Bradyrhizobium diazoefficiens: one gene and its partner. The protein of the gene in region 2 interacts with the protein of the main gene of each other region in a pairwise test. Links are inferred from orthologs where the notes say so. Each region holds a gene or a part of one and is shown on either strand. Other genes may lie near its edges.

Evidence for each region.
Region 1: the proteins of cysK (region 2) and cysE interact in binary tests that used the Escherichia coli proteins (3 or more experiments, as listed by UniProt). The link is inferred for Bradyrhizobium diazoefficiens from one-to-one orthologs.

The regions. Positions count from the first base shown.
Region 1 is NZ_JAENXS010000003.1:433,928-439,333, reverse strand. What follows is about bases 1-2,804. They hold cysE (serine O-acetyltransferase), read right to left. Parts: upstream 1,913-2,804; coding sequence 1,088-1,912; downstream 1-1,087. Other genes in these bases: JJE66_RS33230 (hypothetical protein), read left to right, coding at 2,188-2,804; JJE66_RS33240 (DUF3126 family protein), read right to left, coding at 733-951; JJE66_RS33245 (FAD-binding domain), read right to left, coding at 1-646. Also shown: more of JJE66_RS33230, read left to right, coding at 2,805-3,546; JJE66_RS33225 (hypothetical protein), read left to right, coding at 3,814-4,470; JJE66_RS33220 (hypothetical protein), read left to right, coding at 4,721-5,406.
Region 2 is NZ_JAENXS010000002.1:419,928-428,123, forward strand. What follows is about bases 2,342-5,333. They hold cysK (cysteine synthase A), read left to right. Parts: upstream 2,342-3,344; coding sequence 3,345-4,322; downstream 4,323-5,333. Other genes in these bases: tgt (tRNA guanosine(34) transglycosylase Tgt), read left to right, coding at 2,342-2,887; JJE66_RS18735 (hypothetical protein), read right to left, coding at 2,903-3,121; JJE66_RS18745 (BrnA antitoxin family protein), read left to right, coding at 4,326-4,565; JJE66_RS18750 (caspase family protein), read right to left, coding at 4,645-5,333. Outside these bases: JJE66_RS18720 (TetR/AcrR family transcriptional regulator), read right to left, coding at 1-199; JJE66_RS18725 (patatin-like phospholipase family protein), read right to left, coding at 333-1,499; more of tgt, read left to right, coding at 1,727-2,341; more of JJE66_RS18750, read right to left, coding at 5,334-6,069; JJE66_RS18755 (DMT family transporter), read right to left, coding at 6,280-7,161; JJE66_RS18760 (RidA family protein), read left to right, coding at 7,303-7,701; JJE66_RS18765 (hypothetical protein), read right to left, coding at 7,755-8,196.

The sequences.
Region 1 (5,406 bases), on a different replicon or contig from region 2:
TTCGATCGTCGCGCAACGCGAAACGTCCGATCATGCGGCCCGGTCGATTGTGCATGAGATACACATTCTCGTCACGCCGACGATAGCCGCGGGCTTCGAATGCTGCGACGCTGTAGCCGAGATGTCTTTCGAAAGTCTCGGTCGGTCCGAACGCGAGACGCCGCACCTGCGAATGCAGACCATCGGCGCCGACGACGAGATCGAAACGCCGCTTCCCGATGCGCCGCAACCGGACATCGACCCGATCGGGCTGCGGCTCCAGGGCAACGATCTCGTCGTCGAAGATCGTTTCGATGCCATCGCAGACCGTGCCGTACAACAGGCGCGACAGATCGCTTCGTGCCAGCGTGACGTAGCGTCCGCTCGTGAGCTCGTCGAACACGTCCGTACCGAAGCCGGCGATGCGCCTGCCATGGTCGTCGACGATCCGCATTTCCTTCACGCGATAGCCGGCTCGCTCGATCGCCGGCAATAGCCCCATCCGCTCGGCGATGTCGTAGCCCAGTCCCCAGAAATCGATCACATAGCCGCCGCTACGCAGCGCGGGCGCGCGCTCGACAAGCGTCGGCGCATAGCCTCCCGCACGCAGCCAATAGGCAAGCGTCGGGCCAGCGATCCCCGCCCCGGAGATCAGAACCGTTTTCATGAAGATGATATAGGCTCACCGCGCACCGAACGCAGCGCCTCGGACACCAGATCGTGAGTAAGGCAGTTTCGCTCGGCGGGTCGGCGCTATTCCTGATCGACGAGATCGTCCTCGAGGATCGCCATCTGGAACTGGAACGAGCGATCATCGTCCTCGTCGTCGACGAACAGCACGCCGATGAACTCCTCGCCGATATAGACCTCGGCGGAATCATCCTTCTTCGGCCGCGGCACGACGCGGATCTTGGGATTGCCGAATACGCGCTTCAGATACGCATCTAGCTTTCTGACTTCTTTGACGTCCACGGCAAGTCTCCGATCGAAATTGGTCGGCGGGTTTTAGGACGAGACGCTGCCAACCGCCAGCATCAATTGCCAAAGAATTTGGGGACGAAAAAGGCCGACAAATCCGGCCCTTAGCTCACGAGCCTAAAGCCGCCCATCAAAGTCCCATGGCGTTGATCATCTGATCCATGGTGCGCGACGGCTCGGCGCAGCCGGCCTCGCCGACGATCTTGGCCGGCACGCCCGCGACCGTGACATTGTGGGGCACCGCCTTGACCACGACCGAGCCGGCGGCAATGCGCGCGCAATGGCCGATCTCGATGTTGCCGAGGATCTTTGCGCCGGCACCGATCAGCACGCCATGACGAATCTTCGGATGACGGTCCTCGTTCTCCTTGCCGGTGCCGCCGAGCGTGACGCCGTGCAGGATCGAGACGTCGTCCTCGATCACCGCGGTCTCACCGCAGACGAAGCCGGTGGCGTGGTCGAGGAAGATGCCGCGGCCGATGCGCGCTGCGGGATTGATGTCGGTCTGGAACACCGCGGAGGCGCGGCTCTGGAGATAGTACGCGAAATCCTTGCGGCCCTTCAGCCAGAGCCAGTGCGCGAGACGATGGGTCTGGATGGCGTGAAAGCCCTTGAAGTAGAGCAAGGGATCGATGAAGCGCGAGGTCGCGGGATCGCGGTCGTAAACGGCGACGAGATCGGCGCGGAAGGCATTGCCGAGGTCGGGCTCGTCGCGCAGCGCCTCGTCATAGGTCTGACGTACGAGGTCGCCCGACAGCGCGGCGTGATCGAGCCGGTCGGCGACACGGTGGATCACCGCATCCTCGAGGCGGCTGTGATGCAGCACCGTCGAATAGATGAAGGTCGCAAGCTCGGGCTCGCGATGGACGATGTCCTCCGCTTCGCCCCGGATCCGATCCCAGATCGGATCGAGCGATGCGAGCTTTCCTCCCGGATTGACCTGATGCACTGCCATGGGATCTGCTCTTTCGAATTGGCTGGTTTTGTTGGCTCTATAGCACAGTGTAGGCGACAAAGTCCTGACGGGCTTGCCTGAGAGTGAACGGTGCCTTGTCCCGCGAAAGCATGCCAACGCGTTGAATCATAACGGATTCTTCTGACGTCCGAGGCGGCAACGTGGGTTCAAAATGGTCAGCATTTTGCCAAATTCAAGCCAGGCGGCGTCAAACTATTGGTGAATTTCGTCCCGAGCGTTATTGCGGTCATGGTCTATTGAGGACGGGACAGGATTTGAGCATCACCACCGATATTTTGCGCGCCCGCGCTGCCGGGTTGTTTTGGCTGCGGCTGGCGGCGGTGGCTCTGCCCCTCCTCATGATCGCGCCGGCGTTCTGGAACGGCTATCCCCTGCTTCAATGGGATACCGGCGGCTATCTCGCGCGCTGGTACGAAGGCTATCTCGTGCCGAGCCGCTCGACCGTGTTCGGCCTCTATCTGCACTATGGCGAGAATTTCGGGTTCTGGATCAATCTCGCGGTCCAGTCGCTGGCGACGCTGTGGCTGTTGCAGCTCACCCTGCGCGTGCTCGCTCTGATGCAGACGTTCCGCTTCGTCGCGATCAGCCTGCTCCTGATCCTGTCGACGGCGCTGCCCTGGCTCGCGAGCATGCTGCTCACCGACATCTTTGCGGGACTGTCGGTGCTGTCGCTGTTTCTCCTGATCGTCGGAGGCAGCCGCATCTCGGGGCTCGAAAAAGTCTCGCTGTTCGTCTTCACCGCCTTTGCCGCCGCGACCCACAGCGCCACGCTCGGCGTGCTGCTCGGGCTCTGCGCCGTCGGCTGGATGGCGCGGCCGTTCCTCGGACGTCGTCTCCCGATCGCGGGATTGACCCAGGCGAGCCTCACGATCGTCGCGGGCGCCCTGATGCTGATCTCGGCCAACCATGCGCTGTCGGGCAAATGGGCCTGGACCCCCGGCGGCTATGGCGTCGCCTTCGGCCGCATGATGCAGGACGGCATCGTTGCGCAATTCCTGAACGACCATTGCCCGCGCGAAAAGTTCAAGCTCTGTCCCTATCGCAACGAGCTTCCGGCGACCGCCGACGAATTCCTGTGGGGCAACAGCATGTTCAACACGCTCGGCCGCTTCGATGGCCTGAACGACGAGATGGGCTATATCGTCGTGCATTCGCTCGCCGAATATCCAGCCTGGCAGGCCGGTGCCGCCTTGAGAGCGATGGGCGAGCAATTGGTGCATGTGGCGACCGGCGAAGGCTCGAGTGTCTGGATTCCGCACACCTACGGCATCATCGAGCGTTACATCCCGTCGCAGGTTGCGCCGATGCGCGCGGCGCGCCAGCAGCACTGGGAGCTCAGCTTCGACATCATCAACCGGGTGCACGTTCCCGTCGCGCTGATCTCGATGTTAGGGCTGGTGGCGTTGCTCGCGCATTCGCTCGCAAACCGGCGGCTCGACGATCTGACCTTGCTGGCGGCGACCGTGACACTGGCGCTGCTCGGCAATGCCTTCATCTGCGCCGTCATCTCCGGCCCGCACGACCGTTACGGCGCCCGGATGGTGTGGGTCGCGACCTTCGTGGTGCTGATGGCGCTGTTCCGCGCGTTCGGCGACACCAGCAAAGCGCGATGAGATTGGGATGATGCGTCATCGCACTTGGTTTCGCCCGAGCAGCGAGCGCGACTTGGCGATAACAGCCTATCCGCGTCGAAAAAGAGCTAGAGTCCGCTAACAGCCTTGGCGGGGGACTCCAGGCACCCTCAAGCGGCCCGCTTGCACGTCTGCTTGTGACCCTAGCGGACTTCAGACTTCATTGAAAATTGAGCATCTGGCATCCGAAAGGTTGACGGAGGGACGATATGCAACCAAATTCGGGGCCTCTGCGCAAGGGGTGAGAAGGTGAGCGAAAGCAGCCAACAGGGCTGGACAAGATGGTGGTGGCTCCGCGTCGATCAAGCTGGTCGATGGTCCGCGATCGAACGACGCACCGTACATCGTTTCCTTCTGACTTGGGCGTTTGCTGCGATGGTAACCGGCCTTCCAGCTTGGCTCTTCTTGAACGATTATCTGCAGCTTGGCTCCAAGCGCAGCCTGATTGTATGGCTGATCGCTGCGTGGCCACTTAACCTGCCCGGATTGCGCAGCCTCGCCAGCACATTGTTCCCGCGGGAGGTGATGAGAGGCGACGATGCGGCTGCGGAGCGGCTGGGCGGACGTGTGCATCTGCCAACCAACGAATTCTGGATTCGTGGCTTCTGGTGGATCGATGCGCTCCCGATAAAAGGAAGTTGGTCCGCCGAGCAGATGCAGGTCCGCGAACGAACCCTGCTGATTGCTCTCTGCATCTTTGTGCCAACGCTTCTAGTCATCGCCTTTGAGATGATGTCGCGAGGAATCAGTGAGCGTGGTTCTGCGCTATTCGCGTTCCTTTTGGCGGCCCCAGCTGCGCTTTATTTTGCTCGTCGCATTTCAGTAGCGCGATGGCCTGAACTTGTGAAAAAGGCCGACGACGATGCAGTGAGATTGGCTAATAAAGCAGTTCCGCCCCGGACGTAGCGACCGACTCTTTGCTGATCAGCAGGCCATGTCGGTTTGTGGCCGTTGCTGGCCTTCGCTCGGAGGGGCAGCAACGCCTGCTTCCGTTAGATGAACCGACTAAGGTGAAACTGTCTGCCAAGGGCAGCTTGTGACCCAGAGCCGTCGTTGGCGCAGGGTTGAAAACAATCGGAATGAGGTCATAGTGACGCGCTCTCCGCTCTGCGGTTGATGAGAGCGTGTCGACACCCCCTGGATGTGGGAAGTTTCCGTGCTTCGTATCGTCAAACGAGCGCTGCTGTGCGCTGGCGGAGCCCTGGTCATCGGAGCACTTTTGTTTAGTGCGCTTCTGATGTGGCCGGATCCCCTCTTTGCCTACTCAGTCGGTGCCGGAAAAATTGTCGTCTCCTCGGATCAGCCCATACCTGCCGCCGGTGGAGCACGTTTCTTGCGCGATTGCGAGGAGCTCCTGGAGCGGTCGCCGCTCAAGGCTCATTCAAGCCGGTACCACGTTTACATCACCAACTCGAACTGGCGCCACCACCTGTTCTTCTGGCCGCAGCCCGAAGCCTGGGGCATTACGTACTCCCTCTTTGGAGGGCCTGCTTTCCTAAGCCGCATCAATTTTGATACGGGCCGGGTCGTGCATTGGGAATATGTGGGAACACCACCGCGCACGGCTGCCTGGTTATGCGCTCACGAACTCACTCATATCATTGAAACGGAGCATGCTGGTCGACTTGCAAACTATCGCATGCCGCAATGGGTCTTCGAGGGACTTGCAGACTATGTGGGCATTGAGAACCGAGAGTCGTTTGAACAGTTGCGCGACTCGCTCGGTGATCGATCTGTCGATATTCCGATGATGATCCGATACGGCAGCTATCCGCGCTTCCGGCTGCTGGTGACATACTTCCTTGAAAAAAAGCAGTGGTCGATCGACCAGCTCATACAAAC
Region 2 (8,196 bases):
GCTTGCTGACGCGAGCCGCTTCCGCGACCGCATCGAGCGAGGTCGCGTCAAAACCGCGATCGAGGAACAGGCGGGTGGCGACCTCGATCAGGCGCTGATCGCGCTCGATCGCTGCGCTTTTCGTCGGCCGGCCGCCGCGCGATTTCGACACCTCGCGCCGTGGCGCTGCTGTCTTCGCCTTGGTCGCAGTCAATCCCATGCCCAATGATTCCTGCGCGGTCGTCACAATGGTCATTGCTCTATAACGCGCGGCAACAGGGACGTCATCGCGAATCTGGCTGAATTGGCCGCATCGTCAACGGTCTCGGTCCATCGTCGTTCCGCAGCGGGTCTCAAGGCATCCGCGAGGTCCAGGCCTGGCCACTTGCCGCTTTCTCGTATCCGTATTGGTACAGCGCCCGCATATAGGCCGTGTCGAAGCCTTCGGACTGCGGCGCCGGATAATCGCGTTCAATGTAGGAGAGATGGAAGCCGAGATGGTTGCGTTTGGCGAAATCGTAGGTCGAGAAGATGATCGAGCGCGTCTGCGACTGGGTGATCGAGGACAGGCTGCGTGAGGCGACATCGATCGTGCTGTTGGCGACGAGCTCGAAGTTGCGCTCGATCTTCTTGTTGACGAGGATGTAGATGTCCATCTTCGCATTGCCGGGCAGGCGGTCCTGGGAGAGCAGGGCTTCCGGCAAGGTGAGCACCGGAGCTGTCACGCCGCCATCGACGTGCATCTCCTGAAACTTGTGCCCCTGGCCTTCGGCTTCGATCAGGATCGGCGGAAACACCAGGGGTATGCTAGCGGATGCCGCCATCACGTCGCGAAACAGTTTCAGCGCCTCGGGCGTACCGACCGCGGCGATCTTGCCCATGTCCCAGATCGCCGTCCGCTGGGTGTCGAGATCGGTCGTGACGATGAGTAGCCGCCGGCCCTTGGCGTTTTCGCGGGCGACCTGCGCCAGGATCTCCGGCCCGACATAGCGGGCCACCAGCTCGCGCAGCCGCGTATTGCCGAACAGGCCGGAGCTGAACAGGACACGCATGATGCTGGGGTCGCTCAGCAGGCTTTCCGCGATGCCGCTGGTATAGAGCTCCCTGAGCGTGTCGTCATATCGCGAGCCGAGGAACGCGAACGGCGCGATCAGTCCGCCGGTGCTCACGCCCGAGACGACCGAGAAGGCGGGGCGGGTGCCGGCCGCGCTCCAGCCGTTCAGCACGCCGACGCCGTAGGCACCATCGGCGCCGCCGCCGGAGAGGGCGAGGTAGCTCCTGCTTGCGGTGCTGGTGTCCTTGTCGAAGCTGAATTTTGTGACCGGCTCGTCGGTGTAGCGGCGCAGACCCTCGATATCGAGCACGCGCGAGCTGGCGGCATCGGCCGCGGTATAGGGCGTCCGCGGCAGCGACGTGCAGGCGCCGAGCGCGAGGCTCAATGCCAGGGCGGCCAATCCGAGCAGGCGAAGGCCTGCCTGCCGGCTGCGGGCAAGGTTCGTCGGGACAACAGGGGCAGGCATTGGCCGTCAATCACCGCATACGCTACACGGCGCGTCGCAGGCATTGTCGCCCGCGCGCCGGCATCCATCCAAGCCCCTGTGGTCTGATAGAACTATACGGTATCGTTTTGTTTAACAAGCGTCGGCGGCGCGGCCCAATTGTGGCCGGCCCGGGGACGCCGGCCGCCCCGCAGGATCTGCGAACTGCACGGTTGATCGGCCCCTCCCGACACGCAATAAGCACCGCCATGAATCCCAACAACAATCATCCCGATACCAGTCTTCCCAATCATTTCGAGCTGCTCGCCACCGACGGTGCGGCGCGGACCGGCCGCCTGACCACGCCGCATGGTGTGGTGCGCACGCCGGCCTTCATGCCGGTCGGCACGGCCGGCGCCATGAAGGGGATGCACTGGCGGGAGGTGCGCGACGCCGGCGCCGATATCGTGCTCGGCAACACCTATCACCTGATGCTGCGTCCGGGCGCGGAGCGCATCAGCGCGCTCGGCGGCTTACAGCGGTTTACCGGCTGGAACGGGCCGATGTTGACGGATTCCGGCGGCTTCCAGGTGATGTCGCTGGCGGATTTGCGCAAAGTCAGCGAGCAGGCCGTCACCTTTCGCTCGCATATCGACGGCGCCAAGGTCGAGCTGTCGCCGGAACGCTCGATCCAGGTGCAGCGCCTGCTCGGCTCCGACATCGCGATGCAGATGGACGAGTGCGTGCGGCTGCCGGCCGAGCGCGACGATATCGACCGCGCGATGCGGCTGTCGCTACGCTGGGCCGAGCGCAGCAAGCGCGCCTTCGAGAACGCGCCCGACGGCTACATGCTGTTCGGCATCGTGCAGGGCGGCGACGTACCGCAGCTGCGTCACGCCAGCGCTAGAGGCCTCGTCGAGATCGGCTTCCACGGCTATGCGATTGGGGGACTGGCCGTCGGCGAGCCGCAGGCGGTGATGCTGGCCATGATCGGCGAGACCGCGCCGGCGCTGCCGTCCGATCGGTCGCGCTATCTGATGGGTGTCGGCACGCCCGACGACATCCTCGAGGCGGTGAAGCGCGGCATCGACATGTTCGATTGCGTGATGCCGACGCGCAATGGCCGCCACGGTGTGGCCTTCACGCGTTTCGGCCAGGTCAATTTGCGTAACGCGCGCCACGCCGACGACCCGCGCCCGCTCGACGAAGAGAGCTCATGGCCGTCGACGCGCAACTATGCGCGCGCCTATCTGCACCATCTCGTCAAGGCGGGCGAGACGCTGGGGGCGATGCTGCTGTCCGAAATCAATATCGCTTATTACCAGTTCCTGATGCAGGGCATCAGGAATGCGATCGCAGACGGAATGTTCGATGAGTTCTATCAGCGTACGCGCGAGGGCTGGGCAAGGGGCGACATCCCCCCGCGCTAGGTCAAATGCACACGGTCAGTTGCACGTGAAACGCTGCTTGACGGCGTGCTTGGTCACGAAGCCATAACCGCAGGTGTCGCAGGTCCAGAGATAGCTGATCACGTGGTCCGAGACATAGGCCGAGGCTTCGGCGGCGACCATGGAATCGGCGCACACAGGACAGGTGGGCAACTCGCTGCAACGCGGATCACGCCTTGACGCGACGGTCGGCAACACTTCAGCGACTGCTGACATCGTGGTGACCTCCCTGCTTTGAGACCGAAGTCTATCATAAGCAGAATCAGTTGACGAGGTCGCAACACAAATGCGTTGGTTTTCTTACAATGACAGCTCACGCGATTTTGCGATGCAGCGTATTTAACATGTGCCGCATTGTCGCTTGCGTGTCGCCGCAGGCTGTCTCTCAACTGCGCAAAAGCTGCGATCAGAGGCAAATTATCGCCACAGGGAGTTCATCATGGACGCATCCTCAAAGACGGGTGCAGCGCACCAACCCGGCCGCGGTCGGATCTATGACTCAATCGTCGATGCATTCGGCGATACGCCGATCGTGCGCTTGCGCCGCTTGCCGGGCATGCACGGCGTGAACGCGACCATTTTGGCAAAACTCGAATATTACAATCCGGCCGCAAGCGTGAAGGATCGCATCGGCGCGGCGATGATCATCGCCATGGAGAAGACGGGCATCATCAAGCCGGACACGGTGCTGATCGAGCCGACCTCAGGCAACACCGGCATCGCGCTCGCCTTCGTCGCTGCCTCGCGCGGTTATCGATTGAAGCTGGTGATGCCGGAATCCATGTCGATCGAGCGGCGCAAGATGCTTGCCTTTCTCGGCGCCGAACTGGTGCTGACCCCGGCCGCGCAAGGCATGAAGGGCGCGATTGCGGCGGCCGAGGAGTTGTTGAAGACGACGCCGAATTCTGTGATGCCGCAGCAGTTCAAGAACCTCGCCAATCCCGAGGTGCACCGCCGCACCACGGCGGAGGAGATCTGGAACGACACCGGAGGTAACATCGATTTCTTCGTCGCTGGCGTCGGCACCGGCGGCACCATTACCGGTGTCGGTCAGGTTCTGAAGCCGCGCCAGGCTTCCCTGCGAGTGGTCGCCGTCGAGCCCGAGGAGAGCCCGGTCCTGTCGGGCGGCCAGCACTCGCCGCACAAGATCCAAGGTATCGGTGCGGGCTTCGTGCCCGACATTCTCGACCGCTCGGTGATCGACGAGATCGTGAAGATCAACTCGACGACGGCAATCGAGACGTCGCGGGCGTTGGCCCGGCATGAGGGCATTCCGGGCGGCATCTCCTCCGGCGCCGCGATCGCCGCCGCGATCGAGATCGGCAAACGGCCGGAAGCCATGGGAAAAACCATTCTGGCTATAGTGCCGTCGTTCTCGGAGCGGTATCTTTCGACGGCTCTGTTTGAAGGAATCTAGGACATGGCGGATCAACCGAGGCGGCCGCGGACATTGGGCGACGCGCGGAGCGAAGCCGAGGCGGCGTTCAAGAAAGTGACCGCCAAGGTCGCCGTAGCGCCGCCGAAGCAGAACGTGGCGCCGGGGATCAAGGAACAGGTGACCCTACGGATCGACCAGGACGTGCTGGAGCATTTCCAGGCGGGCGGCCCCGGCTGGCAGGACCGCATCAACGAGGCGCTGCGGAAGGCTGCGGGGAAGTAGGCTCCTCACACTGAGGACGACCAACGAAAAAAGCCCGGCGGCTAGCCGGGCTTTTTTGTTCGGGGATTAGGCTTGCGCCTCAGTGACGGAACATGCCGCCCATCATGCCGCCGACGACGCCGCCCATGAAGGCAGCGCCGGCATCGCCACCGCCGCGATGGCCGCCACCGCCGCCGCTGCTCGCGGGGGCGCTGGCGCGCCGGGCCGGCTTCGGGCCGTCGTCGCTTGCGGTCGATGTCGAGGCAACAATCTCGGCGAGCAGCGCTTTGTGCTGGAACTTGTTGAGAAAGCCCGTCGACGGATAGCCGCGGGCGGCCTGCCAGCGCTTGAGCACCGTCCGCGTGTCGTCGTTGAACACGCCCGTCACTTTGGTGTCGAAGCCAAGCCCGTTGAGACGGCGCTGCACGTCGCGGCGCTGGCCCTTGTCGAGGCCGATCTGGTCCTCGGTGAGCTGGCTGGCGTCGTCGGTGAAGGTCGCGGGATCGACGCCGGCATTGAGATTGCGGGTGGTGGTCGACGGACCGTTCTGAATCGCTGCGAGCCGTGCCAGCGCCAGCGCCTTAAACTGGCCGTTCGGATAGGTGGAGAGGTAGGCGTTGAGCTCTTCCGGCTTGTTGGTTTCCTTCACGGAGCGCCAGTATTCGAGCTCGACACCGTCGGAGCTGTTGCTGGCCGCAGGCGCCGGCACGCTGCTGGACGCGGTTGGTGCGGCGTTGGCGACCTGCTGGCTCTGCTGCGCCGGGTTGAGATAGACGGCGCCGATCAGATTGGTGTGGCCCCAGGGAAGCTGACCCTTGTGGGTCTCCTCGTTGACCTGGGCGCGCACCGACGTCATCGCCTGCTGGATTTCGACGCCGGGCTTGGTGATGTTGTCGATCAGCGCGCGGGTGAACGGGCTGTTGTTGCCCTCCTGGCCATCGAGGGCGGTCTGGCCCGGGCCGGTCGCGAACGCGATCAGCGTGCCTTCGCCGGACTTCATCTCAGCGAGGCCGCTCTGCACGTTGACACTACGGGTCGCCGAGTTCGATTTGATCTTGGCGGCAAAGGGATTGTCGCGGCAGGCGTCGAGGAACACCAGCTTCACCTTGGCGTCGCCCATGGTCTGGTCGAGCGTCAGGTCGATATTGATGGCGGCCCCCAGCTTGACGTCCATCTCCGATTTGATGTCGGCATCGACGGGCAGGAGATAGTTGCTGCCGCCGACGGCGATGCCGTGACCGGCGTAGTAGAACACTGCGACATCGGAGCCCTGTGCCTTGCGGCCGAAGTCCAGCAGCTTCTCCGTCATCTGGTCGCGGGTGAGGTTGGATCCTTCGATCACCTCGAAGCCGACATTGCGCAACGTCGAGGCCATCGCCTTGGCGTCGATCGGCGGGTTCGGCAATTGCGCGACGTTCTTGTAGGCGCCATTGCCGACGACGAAGGCGACGCGGCGGTCGGCCTTTGCGGCGCTGACCGACAGCGCCATGCACATCAACGAAACCAGGAGGGCGAGAGTGCGCATCTGAAATCCCCAACAGAATCGAATGGCTGGCAGCAACAAATTGGCGTCGAACCTACACGAAAGCGCCCGGCTTCGCGCTAGCAAAACAACCCTTCAGCCAACTCACCAACCCGCTGCTCTGTGACCGAGCGTGGACGATGGAATGCCTTTCCAACGTGATCCAAATCACGCTCGACCACTCTGTTTTGTCGCGTCAGGCCGCGCGCCGGTTCACTGCACGCGGGCGGGGACGGGGACCGGCGTTGCAGGCTTCAAATTCAGGAGATTGCCGCACAGGATCAGGGCCGCGCCCAGCACGGTCCAGGCATCGAGCCGCTCGGAATAGAGCAGCCAGCCGGCAGTTGCGGTCAGGGGAACCCGCAGGAAGTCCATGGGAACGACAATCGTGGCGTCCGCATAGCGCATCGCGCTGGCGAGGCAATAGTGCGAGAAAGTGCCGCAAACAGCGATGACGCCCATCCAGGCCCAGACATAGGCCGACGGCCAGGTCCAGACGAACAGCGTCGGCACGAAGCCTGCGACCGATTGCACCACGATCATCCAGAACAGGATCGAGAGCGCGCTTTCGGTGCGGGTCAGCGATTTGACCAGCGCCATCGAAACGCCAAATCCCATCGCGGCCCCGAGCGCGATCAGCTGGCCTGGATTGACCTCGCCGGTGGCGGGCCGGACGATGACGATCACACCGACGAGACCGAGCACGATGGCGGCGATCTTCCACGGCGTCATGCGCTCGGACAGGAAGCTGGCCGCCAGGATCGCCGTCCAGATCGGCATGGTGAACTCGATCGCGACCACCTGGCCGATCGGAATCAGCGTCAGCGCGAAGAACCAGCCGAGCTGCGCGACATAGTGCACCGAGTTGCGGCCGATATGCTGCGGCAGGCGTCGCGTCTTCAGGACCTTGAATCCACCAGCGCGATAGATGATCGGCAACAGCAGCACGAAGCCGGCCAGCGACCGCACCTCCATAATTTGGAAGACGTTCAGCTCGCGCGTGGTTTCGCGTCCGGCCACCGCCATGATCAGCATCAACGACAGCCAGCCGGCCATCCAGAAGGCGGCCATGGTTTTGGACGGTGTCGTGCTCATGGGGGAAGCAGGAATCCTGAGGGGGAGGCCGGTATCGGCGACATCGCCGCCGTTTGCAACGGCCAAATCTGCGGGTGCAGCGATGCAGGGCGGCGTGCTACGGCAGCGCAGATCAACAAGAAAATGGGGAGTTCTCCGCTCATGCGTATCTTGCAGCCGGCCGAATGGAAGAAACCGCGCGGCTTTTCACATGGCGTGGTGGCGGAGGGGCCGGGCCGCTGGATCGTGCTGGCCGGGCAGACCGGTGGCGACGAGGCCGGCAATTACGAGCCCGACATGGCGGCCCAGGTCGCAACCGCGCTGAAGCGGATTATCAAGCTGCTCGCAGAGGCCGGCGCCGGACCCGAGCATATCGTGCGCCTGACCTGGTATCTGACCAGCCGCAGCGAATATGAGGCCGCGGGCGCCGGCATTGGTGCGGCCTGGAAGGAGACGCTCGGCCGCAATTTTCCGCCTTCGACGCTGCTCTATATCGGCGGCCTCGTGGACGACCGGGCCAAGGTCGAGATCGAGGTCACGGCGTTCGTTCCGAGCACATGAAAAAAAACGATCCGGCGAGGTCGCCGGATCGATTGTCATGTCGTGGTAATGTCTTAGCGCGACATCGAAATGTTGGCGCCGCGGAACTGACTATCCGCGCGAATCGTGACGGATTGCCTGTTGCCGCTCGTCCTCAGCGCAATGTTGGCGTTGAAGCCGGCGGCGGAGGCGACCACCTCGAAATTTCCGCCGCCGCCGCGGCCCTGGAGGGAGCCGCTAATGTTCCGGCTTGCCTCGCTCCAGCTGCCGGTAATGGCGCTGCCTTCCGCCCTGACGTTGGCGCCGAGGTTGAACTTGTAGGCGTCGCTGGCACAGGTCAGCGACATCTCCATGGTGGGACCGATCGGAGCGTATTTGGCCCGGCAGCGGATCCGCTCAGTCGAACCGTCGTCGAGGGTGACCGTGCCGCCGCCGCTCCAGCTGCCCGCCAGCGGCGCGAAGGGGCCGGACTGGGCGTTGCTCCCGGAGCTGGCAACAGCTGTCACAAACAAAACG